DNA from 2 places in the Janthinobacterium sp. SUN137 genome. Region 1 is predicted to be linked to the other one. Evidence: riboswitches for the same ligand, from Rfam matches in the RefSeq annotation. Region 1 holds a riboswitch; the other holds the start of a gene.

Region 1 (15,800 bases):
GCGCGACAGCGGCGCCGGCCTCGATGCGGGGCAGGTGGCGCAGCTGTTCCAGCCCTTCAACCGCCTGGGACAGGAAAACAGCACGGAAGAGGGCACGGGCATCGGCCTCGTCGTCACCAAGCAGCTGATTGAATTGATGGGCGGCACCATCGGCGTCGACAGCACCGTCGGCGTGGGCACCACCTTCTGGTTCGAGCTGGCCGCCAGCAATGCGCCGGCACTGATGCTGGGCGACGGCGACGCGCTGCCGCAGGCGCAGGAAGCGCAGGAAAGCCAGCGCACCTTGCTGTACGTGGAAGACAATCCCGCCAACCTGGCGCTGGTGGAGCAATTGATCGCCCGCCGCAGCGACTTGAAGCTGCTCACGGCCATCGATGCGCACCTGGGCATCGACCTGGCGCGCACGTATCAGCCGGATGTGATCTTGATGGATATCAACCTGCCCGGCATCAGCGGCTATGGCGCCCTGCATATCCTGCACGACGATCCGCTCACGAAACATATTCCCGTGATGGCCCTGTCGGCCAACGCCGTGCCGCGCGACATCGAGAAGGGCCTGGAAGCGGGTTTCTTCCGCTACCTGACCAAGCCGATCAAGGTCGTCGAATTCATGGATGCGCTCGACGTGGCCCTGCACCATGCGGCCGCGCACGGCCTGGCCGACGACACTCATGCAGTACGCTAATTCAGCATTTATTTTTAGGAATACCGCCATGCTTCAAGCCACCGAGATCCTGAACGCCAGCATCCTCATCGTCGATGACCAGGAGGCCAACGTCATGCTGCTGGAACAGGTGCTGCGCAATGCCGGCTATACGCGCATCACCTCCACCATGGACCCGCAAGCCGTGCGCGCGCTGCACCAGCAGCACCGCTACGACCTGATCCTGCTCGACTTGCAGATGCCGGAAATGGATGGTTTTGAAGTCATGGAAGGCTTGCGCGACCTGGAGGCGGGCAGCTATCTGCCCGTGCTGGTGATCACGGCCCAGCCGGGCCACAAGCTGCGCGCGCTGCAGGCGGGCGCCAAGGATTTCGTCAGCAAACCCTTCGACCTGGTGGAAGTCAAGACGCGCATCCACAACATGCTGGAAGTGCGGCTGCTGTACCAGAAGCTGGCCGAATACAACAAGTCGCTGGAACAGATGGTGGAAGTGCGCACGGCGGAGTTGCGCGAAAGCGAAGCGCGCTTCCAGCGCTTCACGGAACTGTCGTCCGACTGGTACTGGGAACAGGATGCGCAGGGCAACTTGACGCGCTTTTCCGGCCCCGTGGCTGAAATGCTGGGCATCGGCAGCGAGGAAGAGCCGCAGCGCTGGAACGCGGCCGAGCGTGCCTTGCTCGACGCCAAGATTGCTGCGCGGGAACCGTTTCTCGACTTTATCTACAGCCGCGCCAACCTCGACGGCAGCACGCAGTATCTGCAGGTGAGCGGCGAACCGATGTTCGACACGGGCAGCCGCTTCATCGGCTACCGCGGCATCGGCCTCGATGTCACGGAGCGCCATCGCAGTGCCTGATTTATACTGGGCGCCATCGATACAGACCAGGAAAAATCATGACCGACAAATCTCCCTCCTACTGGTTCCCCGCCAAGACCTATGGCTGGGGCTGGGGCTTGCCCATCACCTGGCAAGGCTGGCTGGTGTTCCTGGCCGCGCTGGCGCTGTTCGCCTGCGGCGCCTTCCTGTTCCCTCCGCAAACCATGCTGGTCGGCTACATCGTCTATGAAGTGGCCATCGTTGCCGTGCTCATTTTCATCTGCCAGCTGAAGGGCGAACCGACCAGCTGGCGCTGGGGCAAGAAGAAATAAGCGCGATGGCGTCTGTTGCAATGCAGCAGATGCGCAAAGACGACACCTGCAAGAAATCATCTGGCCACGCGGCGTGAACCGCGTATAATTGGCTCGCTGCCGCAAGGCGGCAAACGCTAGGGGTCCTGCCTTTCGCTGTGGAAACACGGTGCAAGCGCGGGTGAGAAATACCCTCCGAACCTGATCTGGATAATGCCAGCGAAGGGAAGCTTTAGGATGACTGCACCCCGCTTTTCCGCGTGCGCAATTCCGAACCTCCTTAGCTGGCTCCAGGCTTAAAAATAGTCTAGCCAAGGAGCCAAAATGAACGCCAACCCGAAATTCCTCTCCGCCACCGCCACGGTCGACGAAGCCGCCATCGCGCCGCTGCCCAATTCGCGCAAGATTTACGTGCAAGGCAGCCGTCCCGACATCCGCGTGCCCATGCGCGAGATCAGCCAGTCCGACACGGAAGCGTCGTTCGGCGGCGAAAAGAATCCGCCGATCTACGTCTACGACACATCCGGCCCGTACACGGACCCGGACGTGAATATCGACATCCGCTCCGGCCTCGATACGCCGCGCCTGCCATGGATCATGGAGCGTGCCGACACGGAAGAATTGCCCGGCCCTACCTCCGACTACGGCATCGCCCGCCTGGCGGACCCGAAGCTGGCCGAGCTGCGTTTCAATTTGCACCGCAAGCCGCGCCGCGCCATCGCCGGCAAGAACGTGACGCAAATGCATTACGCGCGCCAAGGCATCATCACGCCGGAAATGGAATTCGTTGCCATCCGCGAAAACATGCGCCGCCAGGAGTATTTGCGCGAGCTCAAGGCTTCCGGCCCCATGGGCGAGCGCCTGGCCGACCTGATGGGCCGCCAGCACCCGGGCCAGTCCTTCGGCGCCAGCATCCCGGTCGAAATCACGCCGGAATTCGTGCGCGAGGAAATCGCCCGCGGCCGCGCCATCATCCCCGCCAATATCAATCACCCGGAAGTCGAACCGATGATTATCGGCCGCAATTTCCTGGTGAAAATCAATGCGAATATCGGCAATTCCGCCGTGACGTCTTCCATCGGCGAGGAAGTGGAAAAGATGACCTGGGCCATCCGCTGGGGCGGCGACAATGTGATGGACCTGTCCACAGGTAAACATATCCACGAGACGCGCGAATGGATCGTGCGCAACAGCCCCGTGCCCATCGGCACAGTGCCCATCTACCAGGCGCTGGAAAAGGTCAATGGCAAGGCGGAAGATCTGACTTGGGAAATTTTCCGCGACACCCTGATCGAGCAGGCCGAGCAGGGCGTCGATTATTTCACCATCCACGCGGGCGTGCTGCTGCGCTATGTGCCGATGACAGCCAAGCGCCTGACGGGCATCGTTTCGCGCGGCGGCTCCATCATGGCGAAATGGTGTCTGGCGCACCACCAGGAATCGTTCCTCTACACGCATTTCGAAGAGATCTGCGAAATCATGAAGGCGTATGACGTGTCGTTCTCGCTGGGCGACGGCTTGCGCCCCGGCTCCATCTACGACGCCAACGACGAAGCGCAACTGGGCGAATTGAAAACCTTGGGCGAGCTGACGCAAGTTGCCTGGAAGCACGACGTGCAAGTGATGATCGAAGGTCCGGGCCACGTGCCCATGCAATTGATCAAGGAAAACATGGACTTGCAGCTGGAACAGTGCGGCGAGGCGCCGTTCTACACCTTGGGGCCGCTGACGACGGATATCGCGCCCGGCTACGACCACATCACTTCGGGCATCGGCGCGGCCATGATCGGCTGGTATGGCACGGCCATGCTGTGCTACGTGACGCCGAAGGAACACCTGGGCTTGCCGAACAAGGCGGACGTCAAGGACGGCATCATCACGTACAAGATCGCCGCGCACGCGGCCGACCTGGCGAAAGGCCATCCGGGCGCGCAAATCCGCGACAACGCGCTGTCGAAAGCCCGCTTCGAATTCCGCTGGGACGACCAGTTCAACATCGGCCTGGACCCGGACAAGGCGCGCGAATTCCACGATGAAACCTTGCCCAAGGATTCGGCCAAGGTGGCGCATTTCTGCTCCATGTGCGGCCCGCATTTCTGCTCGATGAAGATCACGCAGGAAGTGCGCGAATACGCGGCCGGCATGGGCATCGCGGAAGACAAGGCGCTGCAGCAGGGGATGGAGGTGAAAGCCATCGAATTCATCAAGAACGGCGCCGAGCTGTACCGCAAGGTCTGAAGGAGGGCGTGATGACTGCATTGATCGACATCACGCTCAACGGCGCGCCGCACCAGGTGCCGCCGGGGCAAACCCTGGACCAATTGATCGCCGCGCTGTCGCTGGAAAACCAGGCGCTGGCGCTGGCCGTCAACCGCAGCGTCGTGCCGCGCAAGGCGTGGCAGGACAGGGTCCTGGAAACCCAGGACCGAGTGGAAATCGTACGCGCGATTGGCGGCGGTTAAGTTGAGAATAGACAAGGAAACGCACATGCATACCGCAACAAACAACGACCTGCTGACCATCGCAGGCAAACAGTATCGATCGCGCCTGCTGGTGGGCAGCGGCAAGTACAAGGATTTGCCGCAGACGCGCGAAGCGACGGACGCGGCCGAGGCGCAGATCATCACGGTGGCGATCCGCAGGGTGAATATCGGGCAAGATCCGAACGCGCCCAGCCTGCTGGACTTCGTGCCGCCCGACCAGTACACGATTTTGCCGAACACGGCCGGCTGCTACAACGCCAAGGATGCCGTGTACACCCTGCAACTGGCGCGCGAACTCCTGGGCGGGCGCAATCTGGTGAAACTGGAAGTGCTGGGCGATGAAAAGACGCTGTTTCCGCACATGCCGGAAACCCTGGTCGCGGCCGAAGCGCTGGTCAAGGATGGCTTCGACGTGATGGTCTACTGCAGCGACGATCCGATCCAGGCGAAGATTCTGGAAGACATCGGCTGCGTGGCCGTCATGCCGCTGGCGTCACTGATCGGTTCGGGCATGGGCATCTTGAACCCGTGGAACTTGTCCTTGATCATCGACCAGGCGAAAGTGCCCGTGCTCGTCGATGCGGGCGTGGGGACGGCGTCGGACGCGGCCATCGCCATGGAACTCGGTTGCGATGGCGTGCTGATGAATACAGCGATTGCCGGCGCGCGCGACCCCGTGCGTATGGCGCATGCGATGAAACTGGCTGTGCGGGCCGGGCGCGAAGCGTTTCTGGCGGGCCGCATGCCGCGCAAGTTCGCCGCCTCGCCTTCGTCGCCGATGGCGGGCCGGCTGGCGTGATGGCGCTGCAACGTCGCACCGTGCTCGTGTTTGCCGGTGCCGACCCGTCGGGCGGCGCCGGCATCGCCGCCGATATTCTAGCGATTGCGGCGCAGGGCGCGCATGCCTTGCCCGTGATCACGGCGCTGACGGTGCAGGACAACGACCGCGTGTTTGCTGTCGAGCCTGTGGCGCCGGCGCTGCTGCGCCGCCAGGCGCAGGCGCTGATCGCCAAGGTTGCCATCGATGCCGTGAAAATCGGCATCCCCGGCAGCGCGGCGAATGCGGCCGTCATCGCGCAACTGATCGCCCACTTGCGGCTGGCCCGGCCGAACTTGCCTGTCGTGCTCGATCCCGTACTGGCCAGCGGCCATGGCGACGTGCTCAGCCGGGACGACGCCGTGCTGGCACTGGCGCCCTTGCTGCCGATGACTACCGTCATCGTACCGAACGGGCCGGAAGCGCTGGCCCTCGGTGGCGCAGATAACCTGCGCGCGCAAGGCTGTGGACACGTGCTGGTGACGGGCGGCCACGGCGACGGCGAGGAGATCGTCAACTGCTGGCTGGACGGTGATGGGGGTGCGCGCGAGTGGCGCTGGCCGCGCCTGCCCGGAGAGTTTCATGGCAGCGGCTGCACGTTGGCGTCGGCCATCGCGGCCCGCCTGGCATTGGGCCAGCCGCTGGCGCAAGCGCTTGACCGGGCGCAAGCCTATTGCCATGCGGCCCTGGCCGGCGCGTATGCGATTGCGCCAGGTCAACTCATGCCGCAACGATTCATTGAATAAGGAAAACATCATGCGTGGACTGTATCTGGTCACCCCGAACTGGGATGACACCGACCGCCTGCTCGATATCACGGAGCAGGCTTTGCACGGCGGCGTGGCTCTGCTGCAATACCGCCACAAGAGCGCCGACGCGGAGCAGCGGCGCGAACAGGCGGGCGCCTTGCTGGCCCTGGCCCGCAAGTATGGCGTGCCTTTCATCGTCAACGATTTTCTCGAGCTGTGCGAAGAGCTGGACGCGGACGGCGTGCACGTGGGCGGCACGGATGCGTCCGTCGCGCAGGTACGCGCGCGCCTGGGCAAGGACAAGATCGTCGGCGCTTCCTGCTATGGCGACATGGCCCTGGCGCGCACGGCAGCAGAGGGCGGGGCCAGCTACGTGGCCTTCGGCGGCTTTTATCCATCGCTGGTGAAAAAGTATCCGGTGACGACGCCGCCCGATATCGTGCTGCAGGCGAAACGCGAAATCGCCTTGCCCTGCGTGGTGATCGGCGGCATGACGCCGGAGAACGCGGCGCCGCTGGTGGCGCGCGGGGCCGACATGGTGGCGGCGATCAGCAGCGTATTTGGCAAGGGATCTCAGGCGGACGATGTGGATATTGCAGTGCAGCAATTCAATCTGCTGTTTGCGCAGGCCGGGGAGGCGTGAGGGGGCGGATTTGGCGAATAATCGGCATATAATAAGGGCATCATTCATTACCGAGGTCCCTTTACCCATGAGTCAGCCAGCCGCCGCGAAACGCCTTATCCTGATCGTTGACGATGACCAGCTCCTGTTGGAATTCCTTGGCGAAGTCCTGCGCCATGCCGGCTACGAGACGGCCCTGGCCCATTCGGCCGAAGTGGCGCTGCAGCTGATCGCCCAGCGCGAGCCTGACCTGGCCTTGCTCGACATCCACATGCCGGGCATGTCCGGCCTGGAATTGGCCAAGCGCCTGCACGGCGAAACGGCCGTGCCATTCATGTTCCTGTCCGGCAGCGGCGACAGCGAATCGGGCAAGCAGGCGGCCGCCTACGGCGCCGTCGGCTATGTCGTCAAACCCGTCGACGAAGGCCGCTTGATGCCGGCGTTCGAAGCGGGTCTGGCGCGCGCCGATGAAATCCGCCAGCTGCGCCGCACCGAGCTGAACCTGAACGCGGCCCTGGCCGCCGGCCGCGAAACGAGCCTGGCCGTCGGTTTGCTGATGGGCAAGTTCCAGACGGACCGCAACACGGCGTTCGAAGTGCTGCGCGACCACGCCCGCTCCAGCCGCCGCAAGATCAATGAAATCGCCAGCCAGCTGCTGCTGGCCGAGGAAACCCTGAACGGCTTGCACGGCGCCTTTTTGAACCGGGCGAAAACCAAGTAAGAGTTTCAAGTAAGTGTTTCAAGTAAGCGTTGCACCGGCGCCGGCGTGGCACGTCGGCGCCTGCCTTGTTATGATGTGACGATACGGCGCGCTGGCGCGCCTGGTTCAACCATACACAGGACACACATGAAAACCAAAGCAGCGATTGCATGGAAGGCGGGCGCGCCTTTGACCATCGAGGAAGTCGACCTGGCCGGCCCGCGCGAGGGCGAGGTACTGGTCGAGATCAAGGCCACCGGCATTTGCCACACCGATTACTACACCCTGTCGGGCGCCGATCCGGAAGGCATCTTTCCATCCATCCTCGGCCATGAAGGCGCGGGCATCGTCATCGACGTGGGTCCTGGCGTGAAAAGCCTGAAGAAGGATGACCACGTCATCCCCCTGTACACGCCGGAATGCCGCCAGTGCAAATTCTGCCTGTCGCAAAAGACCAACCTGTGCCAGTCGATCCGCTCGACCCAGGGCCGCGGCCTGATGCCGGACGCGACGTCGCGCTTTTCCATCGACGGCAAGCCCATCTTCCACTACATGGGCACGTCCACCTTCTCGAACTACATCGTCGTGCCGGAAATCGCCCTGGCGAAGATCCGTGAAGACGCGCCCTTCGACAAGGTCTGCTACATCGGCTGCGGCGTGACGACGGGCGTGGGCGCCGTGTTGTTTACAGCCAAGGTCGAGGCGGGCGCCAACGTGGTCGTGTTCGGCCTGGGCGGCATCGGCTTGAACGTGATCCAGGCGGCGAAGATGGTCGGCGCCGACAAAATCATCGGCGTGGACATCAACCCGGCGCGCCAGGCGATCGCGCGCAAGTTCGGCATGACGCATTTCGTCAACGCCAACGAGGTGGAAAACGTTGTCGATACCATCGTGCAGCTGACGGACGGCGGCGCCGACTATTCGTTCGAATGCATCGGCAACACCACCACGATGCGCCAGTCGCTCGAGTGCTGCCACAAGGGCTGGGGCCAGTCCATCATCATCGGCGTGGCGGCGGCCGGCCAGGAAATTTCCACCCGTCCGTTCCAGCTGGTGACGGGGCGCGTGTGGAAAGGTTCCGCCTTCGGCGGCGCACGCGGTCGCACGGACGTGCCGAAGATCGTCGACTGGTACATGGAAGGCAAGCTCAATATCGATGATTTGATCACACACAGGCTGAAGCTCGATGATATCAATCAAGGTTTCGACTTGATGAAGAGCGGTGAATCGATCCGCTCCGTCGTGCTGTATTAATTAATTGAAATTTAATTGAAATACGCCGTACCACGGCGTTTTTGCGGAGGCTGCGGCCTCCGTTTTTTTTGCCCGGCATGCCATCCATCGCCGGTGTTTGCCATCCAGGCAGGCCTTTTTGCAGCCTGTCGCACGGCGCTGGAGGCCAGGTCCGCTTGCCGCTACAGTCAACGCTCCACTACTTTTGCGACGAGGCAGCCATGACCACTTCCCATCGTTTGATCCTCAGCCTGGCCGGTATCCTGCTTGGCGGCAGCGTGCTGGCCGTGCAGCCGCCGCAACCGCCCGCGCCACCGGCCCCGCCGGCCGCGCCCAGCGTGCAGGTCAGCCGTTCGCTCGACAAGGGCGAAAGCTATGCGCTGGTTGATGGCACCAGGGATAGCGAGGGCGTCATCGTCGTCGACAGCGATATTCACTCGGAGCAGGTGGAAAAACTCAAGCGCTCGATCAAGGGGCCGTTCCTGTGGTTCCGCGACCAGGGGCAGGCCTATGTGCTGCAGGATGCGGCCTTGCTGGGCAAGGTGCGCACGGCATGGGAACCCTCGAAACAGCTGGGCAAGGAGATGAGCGCGCTTGGCGATCAAATGGGCGCGCACGGCAAGGCCATGGGGGAAATGGGCCGCAAGATGGGAGCCCGCAGCCTGGAAAAAGGCAGCGCGCGCGAATCGGAACAGCTGCGCTTGCTGGGCCGCCAGCAGCAGGAGCTGGGCCGCAAGCTCGGCGACGCCTCGCGCCGCCAGGCGCTGGCGACGAGCGACACGGCGCGGCGCGCGGCCGAGCGCGACGTGGAACGCCTGCAGCAGCAGATGGAAGATGCGCAGGACAAAATGGAAGAGATCAACGACCGCATCGCCGACGTACACGAGCGCGAGGCCGAGAAAATGGAGCAGATGTCGCGCCAGATGGAGCAGCGCGGCAAGCCGATTGAAGCGCTGGGCAAGCAAATGGGCGACCTGGGCCGCCAGCAGGAAAAAGTCGTCAAGATCGCGGACAAGGCCACGCGCCAGGTGATCGCCCAGGCGCTCAGCGAAGGCAAGGCCAAGCTGGTGCGCTGAAGGATGTGCTCAATTAGCAGGCCAGTGGCTTGCGCATCAGGCAGCGAAGCGCCGGATCGTGTCCGTCCTGCGCTTCGCGCGCCAGCTTGAGCGCGTGGCCTGCGCCCAGCGCCGCAGCCCCGATTTCGCTGAAACCATGGCGCGCATAGTAGGGTGCGTTCCATGGCAGGTGGCGATACGTGCTGAGCGTCAGGCAGGCGCAGCCCTGCGCCTGGGCATGGGCCGCTGCCGCATCGAGCAAGCGCGCGCCCACGCCCTGCCGTTGATGCGGCAGGGCAACGGACAATTCCACGATGAACAGTTGCCCGTCGAGCGGTTCGGCGGCCAGGAAGCCTGTTGGCGCAGCGTGCCCATCGGCGGCCACCCATACGCGGTCCTCGCGCTGCAGCGCCTGTAAGGTGCTCAATGGTAAGGGTTCTCCCTGCGCCAGCCACGCCAGTCCGGGGCCGGCCTGCGCAAACAGGGCCGCGGCGCTGCGCTCGACCTGGGCCAGCAGGGGCAGGTCGGCGCTGCTGGCCGTGCGGATGGCGTACTTCACTGCGTATGCCACGCGGCGGCCACGGCGCGGTATTGCGCCGGCAACTGCCTGGCGTCGTCCTCGCTGGCATATGCGTCATCCTGCACCGTGTCCCAGCGCGCGTCGCAGCTGAAACGGTAGACTTGCGCTTCGTCCCCGTAGCGGCATACGGCCAGGCCGTGGATGGCGATGGGGGCGGCGCCATCTTTAGCGGCGACATGGCCGAAAGGCAAGTCGGACCAGGCCCAGGCCAGTACGCGGGCGCCGTCGAGGTGGCTGGGAGGTGTCATGGGCATGTTTTCATCAGCTGTGCAGTGATGCCGATTGTAGCGCGCACGCGGCGAATCCGGCGCGACCGCTGGACAAATGCACAGTATTTTTAGCCATGCCGGTATAATCACGGCATGCAAAATCTTCTTCACAACCTCAATCCCGAACAATTGGCTGCCGTCACCTTGCCGGCGCAGCATGCGCTGATCCTGGCGGGCGCCGGTTCGGGCAAGACCCGCGTGCTGACCACCCGCATCGCGTGGCTGATCCAGACCCAGCAGGTATCGCCGCCCGGCATCCTGGCCGTGACGTTTACCAACAAAGCCGCCAAGGAAATGCTCACGCGCCTGTCGGCCATGCTGCCGATTAACACGCGCGGCATGTGGATCGGCACCTTCCACGGCCTGTGCAACCGCTTGCTGCGCACGCACTACCGCGACGCGGCCTTGCCGCAGACCTTCCAGATCCTCGATTCCCAGGATCAATTGTCCGTGATCAAGCGCTTGTTGAAGGCAAACAATATCGATGATGAAAAATTCCCGCCGAAGACGGTGATGTATTTCATCAACAACGCCAAGGACCAGGGCTTGCGCGCCACGGACGTGGAAGCGTACGACGCGCACGAGCGCAAGATGGTCGAGCTGTACCAGCTGTACGACGACCAGTGCCAGCGCGAAGGCGTCGTCGATTTTGCCGAATTGCTGTTGCGCACGTATGAATTGCTGAGCCGCAACCAGCCCTTGCGCGAACACTACCAGGCGCGCTTCCGCCATATTTTGGTGGACGAGTTCCAGGATACGAACAACCTGCAATACAACTGGCTCAAATTGCTGGCCGGCCACGGCAGCCGCGATGGCGGCGCCCTGTTTGCCGTCGGCGACGATGACCAGAGCATCTATGCGTTCCGCGGCGCCAACGTGGGCAACATGAGTGCCTTCGAGCACGAGTTCCAGGTGAAGAACTTGATCAAGCTGGAGCAGAACTACCGCTCGCACGGTCACATCCTCGACAGCGCCAACGTATTGATCGCGAACAATAGCAAGCGTCTGGGCAAGAATCTGCGCACGGACGCGGGCCATGGCGAGCAGGTGCGCGTGTATGAAGCCAGTTCCGACTTGCAGGAAGCGCAATGGATCATCGAAGAGGCGAAAAGCCTGATCGCCGATGGCGCGTCGCGCAGTGAAATCGCCATCTTGTACCGTTCGAATGCGCAGTCGCGCGTGATCGAACACGCGCTGTTCTCGGCCGCGATTCCATATCACGTGTATGGCGGCCAGCGCTACTTCCAGCGCGCCGAGGTCAAGCACGCGATTGCTTATTTGCAATTGATGGACAATCCGCACAACGATTCGGCCTTCTTGCGCGTGGTCAATTTCCCCACGCGGGGCATCGGCATGCGCTCGATCGAGCAATTGCAGGCCGCGTCGGAACAGTACGGCATCTCGCTGTATGCGGCCGTGCCCTACGTGGCCGGTAAGGCGGGCAGCGTGCTGGCCGGCTTCGTCAAGCTGATCGAAGGCGTGCGTTTCGAAACGCAGCAATTGTCCTTGCCGGAAATGGTCAGAGTGGTGCTGGAAGCGAGTACCTTGCTGCAACATTATCAGAATGAAAAGGAAGGCGCCGACCGCATCGAGAACTTGGAGCAGATGGTCAGCGCGGCCAGCCAGTTCATTTCCGAAGAAGGTTTTGGCCAGGGCGCACCGGCGCATTTGGGGCCAGCGGCCCAGGCGCAGTCGGGCGCGCCCGTCGTGAACCAGGATGGCATCGAAATCCTGGACGCCGACGCGCCGCTGCCGGCCGTGATGTCGCCGCTCTCCGCCTTCCTGTCGCACGCGTCCCTGGAAGCGGGCGATAACCAGGCGCAGGCGGGCCAGGATGCGCTGCAGATGATGACGGTGCACTCGGCCAAGGGCCTGGAATTCGACAACGTGTTCATTACCGGCCTGGAAGAGGGCCTGTTCCCGCACGAAAGCAGCTCGAAGGAAGACAACGGCGTGGAAGAGGAACGCCGGCTGATGTACGTGGCCATCACGCGCGCGCGCAAGCGCTTATATATGAGCTTTTCGCAGACGCGCATGCTGCATGGCCAGACGCGCTACAACATGAAGTCGCGCTTCTTCGACGAATTGCCGGAAGAGTCGCTGAAATGGCTGTCGCCGAAGGTGCAGGCGAACTGGTTCGGCAACCGCAAGTCGGCCTGGGACGAGGCACCGAAGCTGGCCAGCCTGGGTTCGGACAATGCGATTGCGCAAAAGATCGCGCAAAAGGCCACGGGCGGCGGCTGGCGCATCGGCGAATCCGTGGCGCACGCCAAGTTCGGCGAGGGCGTGATTGTCAATATCGAAGGCGGCGGCGGCAATGCGCGCGCGCAGATCAACTTCGGCCAGCACGGCATGAAGGTGCTCGACCTGGGCATCGCCAAGCTGGAGCGATTGGGGCGTTGAGACACGAGCGGCCATAAAAAAGGGCAGCCTGCGCAGGCTGCCCTTTTTTCATGCGGCGTGAAAATCAGTCGTTCGGCTTGTCCAGCGACACCGTCTTGCTCTCATCGACGGGCAAGCCGAAGATCTGGCGGTAGGCGGCGTAGAACGAGCAATGCATGATGATGGTCAAGATCATCGACAGCGGCATCATCAGTTGCATCATCAGCGGCGTGCGGCCAAAGATGACGGCCAGCAACTGGCTGGTGACGACGCTGATGGCGAACCAGGTGGCGGCGAAGACGATGAAGGCCGACAGCGAGCGCCAGACGGCGAAAAAGCTGAAGAACAGCGCCTTGCCCAGCCCGGTTTGTTTCCAGTAGATCAGCGGTGCGGCAAAGCAGAAGGCCATGGCGGCCGGCACGTACAGCACGATGGCCAGCAGGATGCCGAGACCCAGGCGCGATTCGGGGATGGCGGTGCGCGCCGCTTCTTCCGTCAATTGCCCCGTGACCAGTTGCCACAGCAAGCCGTCGTCCACCAAAGTCGAGGCGCCGATGGCTACGATGGCCATCAGGATGTACAGCACGCCCAGGCCGAACAGGGAAGGAAAGGCCGGTTTGCGGAAGCCCGAGATCAAGAGGCTGGGCAAGACGCGCTTGCCCTGGTCGATGTTCAGGCAGCCTTGCACGAAGGCGACGGAAAAGACGGGGACGAGGATGACGGGCAGCATCTGGCCGAGCACGGGCACGATGCTGACGGCCAGCATGCAGAACATATAGCCGAGAAACAGCATCGACATGCCCCCAGGTTGCTTGCGAAACAGGGCGAAGCCTTGTTTCACCCATTGCCAACCTGTACTTGCAGGTAATTTTTCCATGTTTAAAACAGTTCCGGAGCAGGTGTGGCGATACGTTCGCGCAGAATGCGTTCGAAATGCGTGGGATCGTGCGGGGTCAGCATTTCCGCTTCGCGCGGCTGGTAATAATCGTACAGGCGCGACAGCCAGAAGCGCAGCGCGGCGGCGCGCAGCATCGGTTGCCATGCCGTCTGTTCTTCATGCGTAAACGGACGCACGGCCTGGTAGGCGTCGAGCAGGGCGCGCACTCTTGCCGTGTCGAGCACGCCCGTGTCCAGGTCCACGCACCAGTCGTTGACGGTGACGGCCACGTCGAACAGCCAGGTGTCGCAGCCGGCAAAGTAAAAGTCGAAAAAGCCCGTCAGTTGTTCGCCGTCAAACATGACATTGTTGCGGAACAAGTCGGCATGCACGGGACCGCGCGGGATTGCCTTATAGGTATCGCAGGCAGCAAAGGCGTCCTGGAAGTGGATTTCCGCGCGCAGCAGATGCGCCCTGGCATCGTCGAGGTGGTGCAGGACGAGGGGCGTGGTGGTGTTCCACCAGTCCAGGCCCCGCAGATTCGGCTGTTGCAGGGGGAAATCCTGCGCCGCCAGGTGCATCTTCGCCAGCATGGCGCCCACGGCCGCGCAATGCACGGCTTGCGGCGCCATCTGCGAGCTGCCGTCGAGTTTGCTGACGATGGCGGCCGGCTTGCCTTGCAAGGCCGTCACCAGTTCGCCGTCCGCATTGGCGATCGGCGCCGGCACCAGTACGCCCCGGTTCGCCAAATGGCGCATCAGCTGCAGATAAAACGGCAATTGTTCGAAGCTGAGGTTTTCAAAGATCGTCAGCACATACTCGCCGCGCTCCGTGCTCAGGAAGAAATTGCTGTTCTCGATGCCGGACGCGATGCCCTTGAGCGCCAGAGGTTTGCCGAGTGGAAATTGCGTGATCCACTGGCCGATATCGTCCAGGTGTAGCGCGGTAAAAACTGCCATGGGAAAGAGAGGAATGGTCTAAAAGGTCAAAAAAAGCCGGCTGCCCCGCAGGTGGCCGGGGCAGGGCAGAAGAGAGTGGCTGCTTACTTCGCTGGTGCGGGCGGCGCTGGCGCGTCCGCGGCCTCTTCGTCGCGTTGTTTCTGTTTCTTCTTGCCCAGATCAAATTCCAGTACTTTCCATTGCGGGCCGCGCAGGGCGCCGCTGTGGGCCTGGTCGCCGCCGGCGGCCGGTTTCATGTAATAGGTGCTGCCGCCGCTCGTCACTTTCACTTCGGACGTCACGCCCGCTTCGCGTTTTTCGGTAATCTGCTGCTTGGCCGCGGCCGGCGCCACGGTGATGGGCGCTTCGCCCATTTCCTCGATGCGTTCCAGTTGTGGCGGCGCGTCGCTCGGTTTGGCCGGCGTCTGGGCGCTGGCGATGGCCGAACATGCCAGCAGGGGCAGGGCGAGGAATGTCCAGAGTGTCGATGTACGCATCATGATGGGTTCGCTTCCATGTGAGGGACTGCAGCGCGTGCAGTAGTGTAATGCCGTCAATTTATCTATAAGGCATTGTAACAAACTGGTAGGCAATGCTGTTTAATACGGCTGATTAATGTGCCGAAATGGCCGGCAGCGGCGGCCTGCGCGCCCGCACGGGGCCGCCAGGGTGGCAAAAACGCCGGAAATGGCAGGCGTTGCGGCCGGTGGCGCGGGCCTAAACTCTGCGATAATTGGGCGATATTCCGCCCGCCCGCCGCTGTTTCTTCCCGGCTGGCGCGGCTCACCTTATTTTATTGGCATTATGCAAAACACCCTGCTGTTAGTCGACGGTTCCAGTTACCTCTATCGTGCCTTCCATGCGCTGCCCGACCTGCGCAGCCCGGACGGCTATCCCACGGGCGCCATGCACGGCATGGTCAACATGCTGCGCCGCCTGCGCGCCGATTACCCGGCCGCCTATATCGCCTGCGTTTTCGATGCCAAAGGCAAAACTTTCCGTGATGACATGTATCCGGAATACAAGGCCACGCGCGCCTCGATGCCGGACGACCTGCGCCTGCAGATCGAACCCATCCACGAAGCCGTGCGCGCCATGGGCTGGCCGATATTGATGGTCGACGGCGTGGAAGCGGACGACGTGATCGGCACCCTGGCCGTGCAGGCGGCCGCCGCCGGCATGGACGTGGTGGTGTCGACGGGCGACAAGGACCTGGCGCAGCTGGTCAACAGCCAGGTGACCCTGATCAATACCATGAGCAATGAAAAGCTCGATGAAGCGGCCGTGCTGGTCAAGTTCGGCG
Region 2 (15,800 bases), on a different contig from region 1:
CTGGCCGTGGCCAAGCGCAACGTCGACACGTACAAGCTGCAAGACCGCGTCACCCTGATCGAATCGGACCTGTACACGAACGTGCCGGCCAAGAAATATGATTTGATCATCAGCAACCCGCCGTACGTGAATTCCACGTCGATGGGCGCCCTGCCCCAGGAATACCTGGCCGAACCGCAAATCGCCCTCGACGGCGGCAGCGACGGCATGGACCTGGTGCGCAAGATCATCGCCGGCGCGGCCGAGCGCCTGACGGATGACGGCATCCTGATGATTGAAATCGGCAACGAACGCGCATACGCGGAAGCGGCCTTCGGCGAACTGGGCCTGACCTGGCTGACGACGAGCGCCGGCGACGACATGGTCTTCCTGCTGACGGCCGAGCAGCTCAAGCTGGTATAAGCGCTGGCGTCAGCGCGCAGCGCCTTAATTTACAACACAAAGAAAAAAATGATACGTTTCCTACAAGTAAGCCTGATGCGCGGCATCAAACCGTTGCTCGAACAAGTCGATGTCACCCTCAATCCGGGCGACAAGATCGGCCTGATCGGCGCCAATGGCGCGGGCAAATCGAGCCTGTTCGCCATGATGCGTGGCGAATTGCACCCTGACCAGGGCGAGATCGATTTCCCGGCCAAGTGGCGCGTGGCTTACGTGGCGCAGGAAACGCCGCCGCTGGACCGTGCCGCGCTCGACTATGCGATCGACGGCGACGTCACCCTGCGCAAACTGGAAGCGGAACTGGCGCGCCTGGAATCGGAGCCTGCCACGTCGGAAAACGGTATCGCCATCGGCGAAATCTACAGCGCCATGGCCGATGCCGACGCCTACACCGTGCAATCGCGCGGCGAGCAATTGCTGCTGGGCCTGGGCTTCACGCTGGACCAGATGCAGCAACCTGTGGCGAGTTTCTCCGGCGGCTGGCGCATGCGTCTGAACCTGGCGCAAGCGCTGATGTGCCCGTCCGACCTGCTGCTGCTCGATGAACCGACCAACCACTTGGATCTGGACGCCATCATCTGGCTGGAAGACTGGCTCAAGCGCTACGCCGGCACCTTGCTGATCATTTCCCATGACCGCGACTTCCTCGATGAAGTCGTCAACGTGGTCGTGCATATCGACGAGCGCAAGCTGAAGCGCTACTCGGGCAACTATTCGAGCTTCGAGCGCCAACGCGCGGCGCAGATGATCCTGGCCGCCGGCGCGCTGGAAAAGCAGCAGCGCAAGCGCGCCCATCTGGAATCGTTCGTGAACCGCTTCAAGGCGCAAGCGTCCAAGGCCCGCCAGGCGCAAAGCCGCATGAAGGCGCTGGCGAAGATGGAAGAATTGGCGCCATTGCGCGCCGCCGCCGAATTCTCGTTCGAATTCCGCGAGCCGCTGTCGGCTCCGAACCCGCTGCTGGTGATGGAAGACGTCGATGCGGGCTACAAGATCGAAAACGAAGCGACGGGCGAAATCACGCATAAAACCATCGTCAACGGCATCAAGTTTTCGCTGCAGATCGGCCAGCGCATCGGCTTGCTGGGCCAGAATGGCGCCGGCAAATCGACCCTGATCAAGACCATCGCCGGCGAACTGATGCCGCTGACGGGCGACGCCACCATGGGCAAGGGCTTGAACATCGGCTACTTCGCCCAGCACCAGGTGGAAATGCTGCGCCACGACGAATCGCCGCTGTGGCATCTGGCGAAGATCGCCCCGACCGTGCGCGAGCAGGAACTGCGCAACTTCCTCGGCGGCTTCAACTTCCCCGGCAACATGGTCACCGCGTCGATCGCACCGTTCTCGGGCGGCGAAAAAGCCCGTCTGGCGCTGGCCCTGATCGTCTGGCAGCGTCCTAACCTGCTGCTGCTCGATGAACCGACCAACCATCTGGATCTGGAAACGCGCGAAGCGCTGACGGAAGCGCTGGCCCAGTTCGAAGGCACCCTGGTCGTCGTTTCCCATGATCGCCACTTGCTGCGCGCCACCACCGACGAATTCATCATCGTTGCCGACGGCAAGCTGCAACCGTTCGACGGCGACCTGGACGACTACAAGGATTGGCTGTTCAAGACCAAGCTGGGCAAGGGCACGGACGTGCTGCCGGCCGCCGGCAAGGCCAACAAGACGGACTTCCCCGTGACGTCTTCCGTACCTTCGCCGGTAGCCGCCGCCCCTGCCGCGCCCGTGCGCGACAAGCGCAAGGAAGCGGAAGAGCGCCAGAAAACAGCCGCCCTGCGCAAGCCGATCGAAAACAAGATCAAGCGCCAGGAAGAGCAGATCGCCAAGCGCAATGCGCAAAAGGCGGAAACCGACGCCAAGCTGGGCGAGCCGACCATCTACGACGCGGCCAACAAGGCCAAGCTGAAGCAATTGCTGGCCGACCAGACCTTCTTCACCAAGGACCTGGCGCAGCTGGAAGCGGAATGGCTGGACTTGCAAGATCAACTCGAAAAGCTCGGTTAATGCAGTAGCGACAAAAGACGACTCCCGGGTCGTCTTTTTTTATGCCGCCTGCATGGGGCTGGGGCTGCGGATCGCCATCAGGCGGTCGATGTCGACGAGGATCAATCGGCGTCCCGCCACCGTGCCCAGGCCCAGCAGGTAATCGGCTTCCGTCTCGCCCAGGCCGGGCACGGCGGCGATGTCGGCGGGCGCCAGGCTGACGATATCGGTGACGCCATCGACCACCATGCCCATCACGCCATTGCTCAGCTGCAGGATGATCACGTCGGTGGCCGGGTCGGGCGCGCCGTGGGCGCTGCCGAACGCGGCGCGCATGTCGACGATGGGAATGATCACGCCGCGCGAGACGGCCACGCTGTGCAGCACTTCCCCTTCCGAGGAAAAACGGTCGAGTTCCTTCAGGGGGCGCAATTCCCGCACGCAACGGTAATCGAGGCCGTATTCCAGGCCGCCCAGCCGGAAGCTCAAGTACTGCGTCAGGTATTGCGCGGTTGCGGCGCCAGGCGTAGTCGTGGGCTGCATGGTGTTCCTTTCATCCGGTAAGCGCTGCCAGGATGCGCAGTGGCGCAACGTTGGCCCCATGCTAACCAGCATCGCCGCAAGCGGCGTTGAGAAAACTCAACTTTCCCGGAAGGCCAGCCTGACCTCGGCGCCCCGCCTTGCGCCGGCGCAGCCATCTTCCCTTACAATACCCACATCATCCCCCAACAGGCAGGCCATGCAACACCTCGTCAACCCCGCTGAAGTTGAATTTTCCGCCATCCGCGCCCAGGGCCCGGGCGGGCAAAACGTCAACAAGGTGTCCAGCGCCATCCATTTGCGCTTCCCCATCGCCGCCTCGTCGCTGCCGGAAGCGTACAAGGAACGGCTGCTGGCCCTGCGCGACAGCCGCATCAGCAAGGATGGCGTGCTGGTGCTCAAGGCGCAGCAGTCGCGCAGCCAGGAGCAGAACAAGGAAGAGGCATTGCGGCGCTTGCAGGAAATCATCGACAGCGTGACTTTCCTGCCCGCCGTGCGCCGCGCCACCAAGCCCACGCGCAGCTCGCAGCGGCGCCGCCTCGACAGCAAGAGCACGCACAGCGTCCTCAAGCAGTCCCGCGGCAAGGTCACGGATTAACTACGGTAACTACGGCGGCGGCGCATACGTCCAGTCCAGGCTGCCCGTGCTGTCCGCGAACACGGGCTGCGTGGCCGGCGTGGCGCTGCGCAGCAAGGCCTTGATTTCTTTCGGCGGCCGGTCGTAGACCTTGGCCGGTCCGGGCGGCACGACAAGGGCGCGCACCGTCGTCTCGCCATCGACGAGACCCAGGGTGCAGCGCGACTGGCCCGCCGTCGCCTGCCGCTCCAGGCGCAATTGTTCCACCAGCGCCAGCATCTGCGCGTGCAGGATTTCCGACTGTTTCACTTCCACGCGCAGCCGCGCCACCTCTTTCAGCACGGGAGCGATGCGCGCGGCCAGCTTGTCGTACTGCAGCTGCTGCGCCGGCTGCAGCTGCAATTCGCCGCGCCGCAGCTGGCCCGCCAGGGTCAGGTAGTTGCGCACCTCGGGCAATTGCGCGATGGCATCGATTTCCTGCTGGCGCTTGTGCTGCACCTGCAGGAATTGCGCCGCCTTCGCCAGGCTTTCCCCGATCTTTTGCTCCAGCGCGCTCAAGTCGGGCACGAGGGGAAACAGCAGCATTTCCACCTGCCTGCGGGGACCGGCGCTGCCGATGCGGATGGTGCGCGCCGCCACGGCGCAGCCTTCGGCCAGTTCGATGACGACCTCGTCGGCGATGATCTCGCAATTGCTGGCGCTGTCGATCACCACGCGCGTGCCGGCGATGACGCAGCTTTCGGCCCGCTTCACGTGCACTTCGCCGCTCAGCGCCTGCAGCACGGAACCGGAAGCGACGCCCTCGACGCGCACGTCGCCGTGTTCGTTGAAGGCCGTGCCGCCCACCAGGTTGCGCTTGAGCCATATCAACCCGCCATGCGAGTGCAGATGGCCATACACGTCGCCATGGATGGTGATGTCGCTGCCGTCGAGCTGGCGCTGCTCCTGCACTTCGCCATACTCCTCGTAGGCGGCGCGCAGCTTCAGATTGCCCGTGGTGCGGCTGCTGACGCCTTCGCGGCTGACGATCTTGTTTTCGATCGACATCTTGCCGTGCTCATCGACATTCACATAGCCATCCATGGTGGCGACGACGAAAGCGCCATCGCTGAAATACTCGACCGACGTACCTGGCCCCGCCACCGCAGCCAGGTCCAGCTCCAGCGGCGCGGGCGGCGGCAGCGCCTTGCCGGCCAGGTCATAGCCTGGCAAGCCGGGCGTGCCGGGCAGCAGGCGCAGCAGGCGCGCGTGCTTTTTCACTTGCGGGAAGCGGTTCTTGAAGCTGAGCAAATCCAGGCGGCCATCGGAACGTTCGCGCGGCGCGTCGTCGCGGTGGATGCCTTGCGACACTTCGACCAGCTGGGCGTCGCGCCCCGGCTGCGGCGGCAGCACCCGCGCCACCGTGATGCGCTCGGCCTTGCCGCTGGCGAGCATGGCGCGCACGGCCACGCTATCGATGCCGTAGTGCACGCCCTTGCACCACAAGTCAGCCACCAGCTCGTCAAATTCGCGGCGCGCCGGCGCCTGGCCATCCGCGTCGGCAGGCAAGGTTTCAAAATAAAACTCGGCGCTGTCGCCACGGATCTTGACCTGTTTATACAGGGCGCGGCGCGGGGGCGGGAACGGCGCCACGCGCACGGCGATGCGCAGCAAGGCATCGCCCTTGGGCGCGGCGCGGGGTGCGGGCGCATGGAACAGGGTCAGCAGGAACAAACCGTAATCGAGGCCCGCCAGCAACTGCCCCGACTGGAACAGCTGGTCGACGGCGGCGCGCAGCTGCGCCGGCGCCAGCGACAGGTCCAGGAACACGCCCTCGTCGCGCTGGACCAGGCCGTGCGGCAAGCCGCCTGCGGGGACCGCATCCGGAACGGGTGTGTCGTCGTCGCTCACGCCTTGCCTCCCCCAGCAGCCATTTCAAAGAATTGCCTCCGTGCACTAGAACAATATCACGGGGCGGGGCCGTGTGCCTGACTGAGCAACAATGCGGGCGGCCAGATGCAAACAGGGCCATGTCTTGCGAGATGGCCCTGTCGGAGGGGGGATGGCTGCCTAGCGGCGCGGCGGGTTGGAATAGATATCCTGGCCCACTTCGTTGATCTGGCGGCGCAGGTCGCGCCGCTCGTCGGGCGTCATGCGGCCCGTGCGGCGCGAGGCGTCGGCGCCTTCGTTGGCGCGGCGCTGCTCTTCGGCGCGCGTGTCGAAACTGCGTGCGTCACGCTGTTCGCGCAGTCGCGTATCATTGCTGCTGGTGCGCTGTACCTGTTCATACCGCTGAGCCTGCATTTGCTGCTGGTCGTCACGGCGTGGCGGCGGCTGGTTTTGCGCTGACGCCAGGCTGGCGGCAAACACGGAGCAAACGGCAAATGCGGACAGCACAGTTGTACGTGCGGCAATAGCTGCGCTGGGAGCGGCGTGAATTTTTTTAGTAAAGATATTCATTGAGTTCCTCTTCCGCGATGCCGTATAAACTTAAAGCTGATTTCCACTGTGGCCCCAGTGTATGATGCTTTACACGGTGCAGTAAGAGTAATTGGGTAAAGTTTGTAACACTTTGTAATGGGTCGCCACAGCCCCTTGCCGACACCGCGCGAGGCGTTACTATAGCAACTAATATAAGATAACACGACACCCTAAATGACCACAACCTCCACTTCCGGCAGCAACACACCAACGCAATCGATCCACGGCCACCAGGCAAAAATCATGGTGGTCGATGACGATGTGCGCCTGCGCGACCTGCTGCGCCGCTACCTGACCGAACAGGGTTTCAATGTCTTCACGGCAGAGAGCGCGACGGCCATGAACAAGCTGTGGCTGCGCGAACGCTACGACCTGCTGGTGCTCGACCTGATGCTGCCGGGCGAAGACGGCCTGTCGATCTGCCGCCGCCTGCGCGGCGCGGGCGACCAGACGCCGATCATCATGCTGACGGCCAAGGGCGAAGACGTGGACCGCATCGTGGGCCTGGAAATGGGTGCCGACGATTACCTGCCGAAACCGTTCAATCCGCGCGAGCTGGTGGCCCGCATCGGCGCCGTGCTGCGCCGCAAGGGTCCCGATGAAATCCCGGGCGCGCCGTCGGAAACGCCGCAAACCTTCGAATTCGGCGACTTCGTGCTGGACCTGGGCACGCGTACCCTGAAAAAGAATGGCGAGACGGTGCCCCTGACCACGGGCGAGTTTTCCGTGCTGAAAGTGTTTGCCCGCCATGCGCGCCAGCCCCTGTCGCGCGAAAAACTGATGGAACTGGCGCGCGGCCGCGAATACGAAGTGTTCGACCGCAGCCTGGACGTGCAAATCTCGCGCCTGCGCAAGCTGATCGAGCCAGATCCGTCGAGCCCGCTGTTCATCCAGACCGTGTGGGGCCTCGGCTACGTCTTCATCCCGGACGGACAGCCGCGCTGATCGCTGGCGAGGCATGATGAAGCTTTTTCCCGATATCAGCCTGGCGCGGCTGAAAAGCGGCTTGTTCTGGCGCACCTTTTTGCTGCTCGGCACCTTGACCACGGTCAGCATGATCGCGTGGTTCAGCATGATCTCCTTCATCCAGCGCGAGCCGCAGGCGCAGCAGATTTCCGCCCAGATCATTTCCGTCGTCACCATCACGCATGCGGCCTTGACGCACTCGGCGCCCGAACTGCGGCGCGAGCTGCTGTTCGACCTCGTCAGCAATGAAGGCATCCGCATCTTCTCGCTGGAAGAGGACGACCGCATCGAACCGCCGCCCGACAATTACCTGATGCCCGACATCGAGGCGCTGGTGAAGGCCAAGCTGGGCAAGGACACGCGCTTTTCCGCGCGCGTCAACGGCGTGGCCGGCTTCTGGGTCAGCTTCAAGATCGACGACGACGAGTACTGGCTGATGCTGGACCGCGAGCGTCTGCGCGGCCTGACGGGCTTCCAGTGGCTGGGCTGGGCCAGCCTCGTGTCCCTGCTGTCCCTGCTGGGCGCGGCCATCATTTCCAGCCTGATCAATCTGCCGCTGTCGCGCTTGACAGCGGCCGCGCGCGACATCGCCAAGGGCAAGCAGCCGGCGCCGCTGCCGGAAAAGGGGCCGATCGAAATCATCGAGGCGAACCGCAGCTTCAACCAGATGGTCGATGACCTGAAACAGGTGGAATCGGACCGCGCCGTGATCCTGGCCGGCATTTCGCACGACTTGCGCACGCCGCTGGCGCGCATGCAGCTGGAAGTGGAAATGGCGAACCTGTCGGACGAGGCGCGCGAAGGCATCCAGTCCGATATCGGGCAAATGGACGCCATCATCGGCCAGTTCCTCGACTATGCCAGGCCGACGGAGGCGTCGAGCTTTACCGACGTCGACCTCAGTGGTTTGCTCAACGACATGACGCGCGAAGCGATGCGCCTGCCGGACGTGAAGATCAACGCCAGCATCGCCGACGGCGCGCATGCGATGGGCAATCCCACGGACCTGCGCCGCGTGCTGAACAACCTGATCGAGAATGCGCGCCGCTATGGCAAGACGCCGGACAGCGACGTGACGGAAATCGATATCGCCTGCCAGGTGCGCACCAGCCACGGCGCGAAAAAGGTGATCATCGAGGTGCAGGACCATGGCACGGGCGTGCCGGCGGAAAAGATCGAGAAGCTGATGAAGCCGTTTACCCGCCTCGACACGGCGCGCGGGCAGGCAAATGGCGCAGGCTTAGGTCTGGCCATCGTCGACCGCGTACTGCTGCGCCATGGCGCCGAATTGCAAGTGCGCAACCGCGAAGGCGGCGGCCTCGCGTTTCAGATCAGCTTGCCAGCGGCGTAAACGGACGGGAACGGTACAGCTGTGCCGTTCCCTGCCGCTCAGGCGGACGCCTGTTCCTGCGCCAGCAATTTATTCATCAACAATTCCGTCGCCCCATAGCCGTACAGGGAATCGCTTTCCATGCCCGGCGTATCGAAGGGAATCGATTCCTCGCGGTTCAGCTTGGCAGGGTCGGCATCCGCATAGCTGGCGCGCCAGGCGCGCTGCAAGGATTCATTGCGGCGGATAAAGGCCGGCATGGGCCAGGCATCGCGCTCCCAGTGGCGGCTGTCGCCCAGCAGGGGCCAGCGCTCGTTGAGCAGGGCCATGTCGCCCGTGCGCAGGCGGCGCACGGCCTGTTCCGGACGCAAGCCTTCCAGCTCTTCCAGCGTGGGCAAGCTGTCGCGCTTCGGCCCGAACATATACGCCAGCATGATGCGCCCGGCAGGCGCCCTGCGCGCCACCACGCCGACGGCATAGCCGCCGCCCGGCAAGGGCACGGCAAACCAGCTGCCTTCTCGGTATGGTAATGATCTCATTTCTTGAAGCCCCCTGAAATACACCGGACAGCCGCTGCTATCCGACGTTAAATTTAATTAGGGGCACAGTCTACGCGAAGCGATGCGAAAGTGGCGCATGGTACGCCACAGCAACAAACCAATAGTTACAATATTTTCTCGTCATAGTGATACTGGGCAACAATCGGCCCCGCCTTGAACAGCGCTTCCTTCATGGCTGTGTCCAGGCGCGCGTCGCGGCGGCGCATCCATTCGAGCAGCATGGCCGCTTCCTTGCGGCTGGTGTCGCCCGCATGCGCGAGCACGCGGCGCAGTTCCGGGTCCGTGCACGCCTCGAAACGCTGGCTGTTCAAGTCCAGCGCCTGCAGCGCGGCGATGGTGGCGCCGATGGCGCGGTGCATGTCGAGCGCGGTGGCCGGCAAGCCGGATTCTTCCAGTGGGACGGTGGTCATGCGCATTCCTTTTCGCGTGGTGGTGACATCGGCTGCATTCTCCACCGCGCGGACGAAAAGCTCAAGCGTCCACGGCACGTTTCCACCCATTCGGCCATAATCATGGCTCAGCAACAGCCTAAACCTCAACGGCAGGAGCCCCATGTTCAATTTCGACTTTTACAATCCGACGCAAATCCTTTTCGGCCAGGGCCAGATCGCCGCCATCACGGCGCTGATCCCGCCCCAGGCCAGAGTGCTCATGACGTATGGCGGCGGCAGCATCAAGCAGAACGGCGTCTACGATGAAGTCAAGGCGGCGCTGGCCGGCCATACGGTGCTGGAATTTGCCGGCATCGAACCCAATCCCAGCTATGAAACCCTGATGCAGGCCGTGGCCATGGTGAAAAGCGAGCGCATCGATTTCCTGCTGGCCGTCGGCGGCGGTTCCGTGGTCGATGGCACCAAGTTCATCGCTGCGGCCGCCCTGCACGAAGGCGTGGCGTGGGACATCCTGGCGAAAGGGGGCAAGATCGTCGAAGCCGCCCTGCCCTTCGGCACGGTCCTGACCTTGCCGGCCACGGGTTCCGAAATGAATGGCTCGGCCGTGATCACGCGCAAGGCCACGCAAGAAAAGCGCTCGTTCATGAGCCGCAAGGTCTATCCTAAATTCTCCGTGCTGGACCCGTCGAAGACGTTCACCTTGCCGCTGCGCCAGGTGGGCAATGGCGTCGTCGATGCGTTCGCGCATGTGATGGAACAGTATTTGACCTACCCAGTGAACGCGTCCGTGCAAGACCGCTTCGCCGAAGGCATTTTATTGACCCTGATCGAGGAAGGCCCGAAAGCCCTGTCGCACCCGGACGACTACGACGTGCGCGCCAACGTGATGTGGAGCGCCACCCTGGCCTTGAACGGCCTGATCGGCGTGGGCGTGCCGCAGGACTGGTCCACGCACGCCATCGGCCACGAATTGACGGCCTTGTACGAGCTCGACCATGCGCAAACCCTGGCCATCATCCTGCCCAGCATGTTGCGCGTGCGCAAACAAGCCAAGCGCGCCAAGCTGCTGCAATACGCGGCCCGCGTGTGGGGCCTGGACGGCGGCGACGAGGATGGCCGCATCGAGGCCGCCATCGCGCGCACGGAATTCTTCTTCCGCCACATGGGCGTCAAGACGCGCCTGGCCGACTACGGCCTGAATCACGCCAGCGTGGACGCCGTCGTGTCCGCCCTGGAAGCGCACGGCATGACGGCCCTGGGCGAACAGCGCGAAGTGACGCCCGCCATCAGCCGCAAGGTGCTGGAACTCAGTCTGTAGCTCAGTTTACAAATTCCAGCCACACTGTTGTAAAACGGTCAGCCGGGTGGGACAGCTGGCCGTGGTTCATGCTAAGCTGTCATTTCGCTAGGGGTCCTGGAGCAGTCATCCGGGTGAGAGATACCCTTCGTACCTGATCTGGATAATGCCAGCGAAGGAAAGCGCAAAGTACCTCCCTCCTTTGATAGCTCCTGCGTTGGCGCCAGCCGAACAAGCAGCCTGCCGTGCTCTTTACAGAGACGGCTTGAACCACGAGCAATCTATGTCCACACCGAATTTATCCGTTTCTGTATTGACCCTGGCCATCCTGCACGCGTTTGCCGCGCCCGCCCTGGCTTCCGACGCAGCCGACCCGCAGGCGCAAAGCATGGCCGAAGTCGTCGTCACGGCCAGCAAGGCGCCGGCCGCCAAGCGCGCCTCCGTGGGCGGCTTCAGTGACGCGCCGCTGCTGCAGACGCCGGCATCCGTCACCGTCATTTCGCAAAAAGACATGCAGGACTTGCAGATCCGCAACCTCAGCGATGCCGTCAAGCTCGACACCAGCATCAACGACGCCTACAACGCCGTCGGCTATGCGGAACAGTTTTCCATCCGCGGCTTCAAGCTCGATAACAATTCCAGCTACCGCAAGGATGGCGTGGCCATTCCTGGCGACACGCAAATCCCGCTGGAAAACAAGGAACGCATCGAAGTGCTGAAGGGCCTGGCCGGCTTGCAGGCAGGCGTGGCCGCGCCGGGCGGCGTGATCGACTTCATCGTCAAGCGCCCTACCGCCGCCCCGCTGCGCACGGTCACCGTGGAAACGCGCGAGCGCGGCACCGTGTACGGCGCCATCGACCTGGGCGGCCGCCTGGAAGACACGCGCTTCGGTTACCGCGTCAACGTGGCGGCCGAGCGCCTGCGCTCCTACATCAAGGGCGCGGACGGCAACCGCAAGTTCATTTCCGGCGCCTTCGACTGGCAGATTTCCCCGCAAGCGCTGCTGCAAATCGATGCCGACTACCAGGACAAGGCGCAGGCGACGGCGCCCGGCTTCCAGCTGCTGAACAATAAAACCTTGCCAACCGGCATCAGCGCCGACGCCATGCTCAACCTGCAGCCGTGGACGCGTCCCGTGGAAACCGTCACCAGCAATCTCGGTCTGCGCTTCCAGTACGCGTTCAGCGACGACTGGCACGCCACCCTGTCGGCCAACCAGCACTCGTTCAAGCGCGACGACTACACGGCCTTCCCTTACGGCTGCAGCGCGCAAGACCTGTACCCAGGCTTCTGCGGCAATGGCGACTTCGACGTGTATGACTACCGCAGCCTGGGCGAGACGAAAAAACCGCTGAGCGCGCAAGCCATGATCCAGGGCAAGTTCGCCACCGGCTCCCTGCACCATGAATTCACGGCCGGCGTCTCGACCTTCCGCCGCAAGGACCGCGCCGGCCTGTACGTGTACGACTGGGCCGGCGTGAGCAACATCTACCGCCCGCAGATCGTCGACATGTCGACGGGCGTGCAAGGCCCCGTGCGCCTGGTGCGCAAGGACACGGAAAACTCCGTCTTCGTGCAGGACATCGTCAGCCTGGCGCCGGACTGGAAACTGCATGGCGGCTTGCGCCATATCAATGTCGACGGCTACCAGTATGTACTCAAGGCCGACACGGAAATCCGCGCCAAGCACGATTTCCTGCTGCCCAACGTCTCGCTCGTCTACACCCCGCTCGACAATCTGTCCGTGTACGCGGCCTATTCGCAAGGCATGGAACATGGCGGCACGGCCGACCGCAAGGCGCTCAATGCGAACGTGGAATTGTCGCCCAGCCGCTCGAAGCAGATCGAACTGGGCGTGAAGATGGATGTGACGCCGGACTTCATGCTGGCGGCCAGCCTGTTCCAGATCCGCAAGGGCCTGGAATTCAACCAGTACGTCGACAGCACCGCCTATAACTTCGTGCGCGAAGGCCAGGCCCAGCACCGGGGGCTGGAATTGTCGGCCCAGGGCAAGGCATCGTCCAGCCTGAGCCTGGGCGCGTCCGTGACGGCCCTGAACAGCCAGCAGTCAGGCACGGGCAATGCCGACCTCGACGGCAAGCGCGTGCCCAACGTGCCGGCCTTCAAGGCGGCCGTGCATGCGGATTACGCCGTGCAACAGGTGGCGGGCTTGAGCGTGAATGGCAGCTGGGAATATGCGGGCAAGAAAGCGTTTGAGTACAGCAACACGACCTTCGTGCCGTCGTACAACGTGTTCAACCTGGGCGCCGCGTACGCCACGCGCATCGCCGGCACGCGCGCCGTGCTGCGCGCCACCGTCAACAACGTGGCCGACAAGTTCTACTGGCGCGACGTGACGCCGGAATCGGATGGCTATCTGTATCCGGGCGCCAGCCGGACTTTCAAAGTCTCGGCGCAGTTTGACTTTTAGTTGAGGGAAATGGCAGGCGCCGCAGCGAGCGCCTGCTGCAGCAAAGGCGCCGCCTGTTCCAGGCGCGCCTCCAGGCTGTCGCGCAGCACGTGGTAGACGATGCCGCGCGCGTCGAGCTCATCGAGCAGGTAGCGGTAGATCAATTGGCGCACGGCTTCCGACTCGCGCTGCAAGCCATCGGCCACCCACGGGCTGTCGGGCGCCGTGACCAGGGTCAGATCGTACTGCGTGGCATCGGCCAGCGCCGCCAGTTGCGCATCGGCGCCGTGAAAATAATGGCGGCTGTACACCACCGTCATCAAGGGCGTCGTGTCGCAAAACAGGAAGTGGCGGGCTTGGGAGGCAGCGGCCGCTTCGCGTTCGACTTGCGTACGCGCAATACCATACTGATCCGCCGCGACGGGCACCCTGCCTTGCGTTTCCACAAACTCGCGTAAATACTCGGGCACCCACACCGTGCCATGGCGCTCGGCCAGGGCCGCCGCCAGGGTCGACTTGCCCGACGATTCCGCGCCCAGGATGGCCACGCGCACGCAACGCTCCATCACTTGAGGACCATCGCGCTCGGCGCGGCCGGGGCCGACTTTCTCCACGCCAGCAAGCCGATGACGGCCATCACGACGAAGAACGCGTACAGCACGGCCGTCAGGGTCAGGCCCTTGTGCACATACAGCCACACGTACAGCACGTCGACGATGATCCAGGCGATCCAGTTTTCCAGTTTCTTGCGCGACAGCAGGAATTGTCCCACCAGGCTGCCTGCGGTGAGGAAACCATCCGCATGGGGCACGTCCGTGTCCGTCGTCGTCAGCAGCCAGGCGATGAGCAGGAAGCCCACCAGCCAGCCGACGGCGCATGCCAGCCAGCCGCGGCCGTCGAGGCGCGTCACGGGCAGGGTCTTGCCGCCGCTGGCCGGATGCAGCCACTGGTACCAGCCCCAGAACGAGACGCTGATGAACAGCAGTTGCAAGGCCATGTCGCCATACAGGCGCGATTCGAAAAACACGAAACCGTAGGCGGCCGAGGAAATGATGGCGAACAGCCACGCCCAGTGATTCTGGCGGATGTTCAGCGCAACGGTTGTCAATGCCAGGACAAAGGAAATCAGTTCAAGCGGCGTGGTGGCAAAACCCAGCAGGAGAAGCGTATCGTTCATGGGAATCGTGATGAGGCTGGTGGTGCAGTATGCAATACCAGCCATGAATAAGCAAGATTGCCCGCACCGCCAGCCCCCTCCCCCGCTCAGGCAAAGCCGCCCTTGACGGCGCGCGCCAGCGAACGCTGCACGATCAGCTTGTGGAAAGGCCGGATCACCAGGATGTAGGCGCGTCCCACCCGATTATGGCAATGCACGACGCTGGACATGGTCACGCTGCCATGCCGCCCCGCGTCGCGGTTGCGCAGCACCGACAAACGGAAGTCCAGGTGGCTGTCATCCTCGCCCACGATGATTTCATCGTCGCTGACGGCAAAGATGCGGAAGATGCCGATGCGCTTGCCAGGCCTGGCTTCCATCTGCCTGGCCGTCCGGATGCCGAAGCGCGCCACGATGGCGTCGCGCACCACCATCAGCTTGCGCGCCCAGCCCGGCTGGCTGCCCAGCAGCACGCGCGCCAGGCTTTCCATGTCCATCTGGCGCGCCTGCGCAGTCGGCAACTCGACGGCATACGCGTCGGCCAGGTGGCTGCCCGGGTACAAGGGGGCGATGCTGGCGCCCGGCGGCAAGGCCACGGCGCGTACCGCATTGTTCATCTCTTGCATGTGCTCTCCATGTGTTCAGTGATAACATGGCCATCATACACGACAATGTGAACAGCGATAACATAACATGAGCACGAACAGCAATTATCACCATGGCAACCTGCGCGACACCCTGGTCGCCGCCACCATCGCGCAACTGGCGCAGCAAAGCGACGCCGCCCTTTCCCTGCGCGAACTGGCGCGCACGGTGGGCGTGTCGATCGCCGCCGTGTACCGCCACTTCCCCAGCAAGGAAGCCTTGCTGGCCGACGTGGCGGCGGCCGGCTTCGCCAGCCTGATCGCCAAATGGGAAGCCGAACTGCCGCCGCAGGGCAGCCTGCCTTCCGAACAGCGGTTTCAGCTGCTGGGCCAGCAATACATCGAATTCGCCCTGGCCGCGCCGGCCCACTACCGGCTGATGTTCGAACACCAGGACGTGCGCCAGTTCCCCGCCTTGCAGGACGCGGCGCAGGCGTGCTTCCAGTACGTGCTGCAGACGGCCGGCGCGGCCGTGCGCGAAGCGGGCCTCGATGCGCGCTGGGACAAGGCCGCCGCCAGCGCCGGCTGGTCGCTGGGCCACGGCTACGTGATGCTGCTGCTGAGCGGCCGCCTGGCCATGGCGGACGGCGGCGACGAGCTGTCGCCGGCCATGGTGCCGCGCTTTTTTCAGTTGCCCGTGGAGGCGCTGCGGCAGCTGCCTTGCCAGGCGGGACAACCGCAATAAAGCCAAATTGACTCGCTTATCGGCAAGTGCCACCTTCAGGAACTGATGATTCATGCATGACATATCGATAGACACGCTCTCCGTGATTGCCAGGCAATGCCTTGCGCTCACGTGCCTGCAACGCTTTTGCCGGCAGCATGCCCTGCACCACCCGGCGCTGTCCGCGTTCGCCGGCCACGCGTGGAAGGTGGCGCAGCTCGCGCCGGGGGATTTTGCCGCCTGGGAGCGCGGCTTTGCTGGCCTGGCAGTGACGGGCATGGGCGATCCCTGGCCGGACGACCTGCGCATGGCGCTGCCCGGGCACCTGCTCGGTGCGCTGGAGCAACTTGTCGGGCATGTGCTGGAAACGAGCGCCT

What was found. A riboswitch is a leader RNA that binds a small molecule or an ion and turns the genes downstream of it on or off. The one in region 1 is predicted to bind thiamine pyrophosphate.
Region 2: another riboswitch for thiamine pyrophosphate. It lies ahead of O3298_RS00930 (TonB-dependent siderophore receptor); the one in region 1 lies ahead of thiC (phosphomethylpyrimidine synthase ThiC).

What each region holds. Positions count from the first base shown of each region.
Region 1 is NZ_JAPWHZ010000006.1:139,640-155,439, reverse strand. It holds gene O3298_RS27340 (ATP-binding protein) at 1-685, shown strand, start outside; gene O3298_RS27335 (response regulator) at 714-1,520, shown strand; gene O3298_RS27330 (hypothetical protein) at 1,559-1,813, shown strand; TPP riboswitch at 1,922-2,037, shown strand; gene thiC (phosphomethylpyrimidine synthase ThiC) at 2,117-4,030, shown strand; gene thiS (sulfur carrier protein ThiS) at 4,051-4,254, shown strand; gene O3298_RS27315 (thiazole synthase) at 4,280-5,074, shown strand; gene O3298_RS27310 (hydroxymethylpyrimidine/phosphomethylpyrimidine kinase) at 5,074-5,838, shown strand; gene thiE (thiamine phosphate synthase) at 5,849-6,484, shown strand; gene O3298_RS27300 (ANTAR domain-containing response regulator) at 6,552-7,184, shown strand; gene O3298_RS27295 (S-(hydroxymethyl)glutathione dehydrogenase/class III alcohol dehydrogenase) at 7,311-8,417, shown strand; gene O3298_RS27290 (hypothetical protein) at 8,618-9,472, shown strand; gene O3298_RS27285 (GNAT family N-acetyltransferase) at 9,486-10,022, opposite strand; gene O3298_RS27280 (hypothetical protein) at 10,007-10,279, opposite strand; gene O3298_RS27275 (UvrD-helicase domain-containing protein) at 10,394-12,703, shown strand; gene O3298_RS27270 (BPSS1780 family membrane protein) at 12,768-13,559, opposite strand; gene O3298_RS27265 (homoserine kinase) at 13,562-14,518, opposite strand; gene O3298_RS27260 (hypothetical protein) at 14,602-14,997, opposite strand; gene polA (DNA polymerase I) at 15,302-15,800, shown strand, end outside.
Region 2 is NZ_JAPWHZ010000001.1:177,343-193,142, forward strand. It holds gene prmB (50S ribosomal protein L3 N(5)-glutamine methyltransferase) at 1-402, shown strand, start outside; gene O3298_RS00880 (ATP-binding cassette domain-containing protein) at 451-2,448, shown strand; gene O3298_RS00885 (chemotaxis protein CheW) at 2,488-2,970, opposite strand; gene arfB (alternative ribosome rescue aminoacyl-tRNA hydrolase ArfB) at 3,167-3,565, shown strand; gene O3298_RS00895 (flagellar assembly protein A) at 3,575-5,434, opposite strand; gene O3298_RS00900 (hypothetical protein) at 5,594-5,983, opposite strand; gene ompR (two-component system response regulator OmpR) at 6,248-6,949, shown strand; gene O3298_RS00910 (sensor histidine kinase) at 6,963-8,321, shown strand; gene O3298_RS00915 (Imm26 family immunity protein) at 8,360-8,839, opposite strand; gene O3298_RS00920 (hypothetical protein) at 8,965-9,270, opposite strand; gene O3298_RS00925 (iron-containing alcohol dehydrogenase) at 9,413-10,570, shown strand; TPP riboswitch at 10,650-10,747, shown strand; gene O3298_RS00930 (TonB-dependent siderophore receptor) at 10,833-12,980, shown strand; gene O3298_RS00935 (ATP-binding protein) at 12,977-13,525, opposite strand; gene pnuC (nicotinamide riboside transporter PnuC) at 13,525-14,136, opposite strand; gene O3298_RS00945 (DUF2867 domain-containing protein) at 14,223-14,741, opposite strand; gene O3298_RS00950 (TetR/AcrR family transcriptional regulator) at 14,809-15,444, shown strand; gene O3298_RS00955 (hypothetical protein) at 15,497-15,800, shown strand, end outside.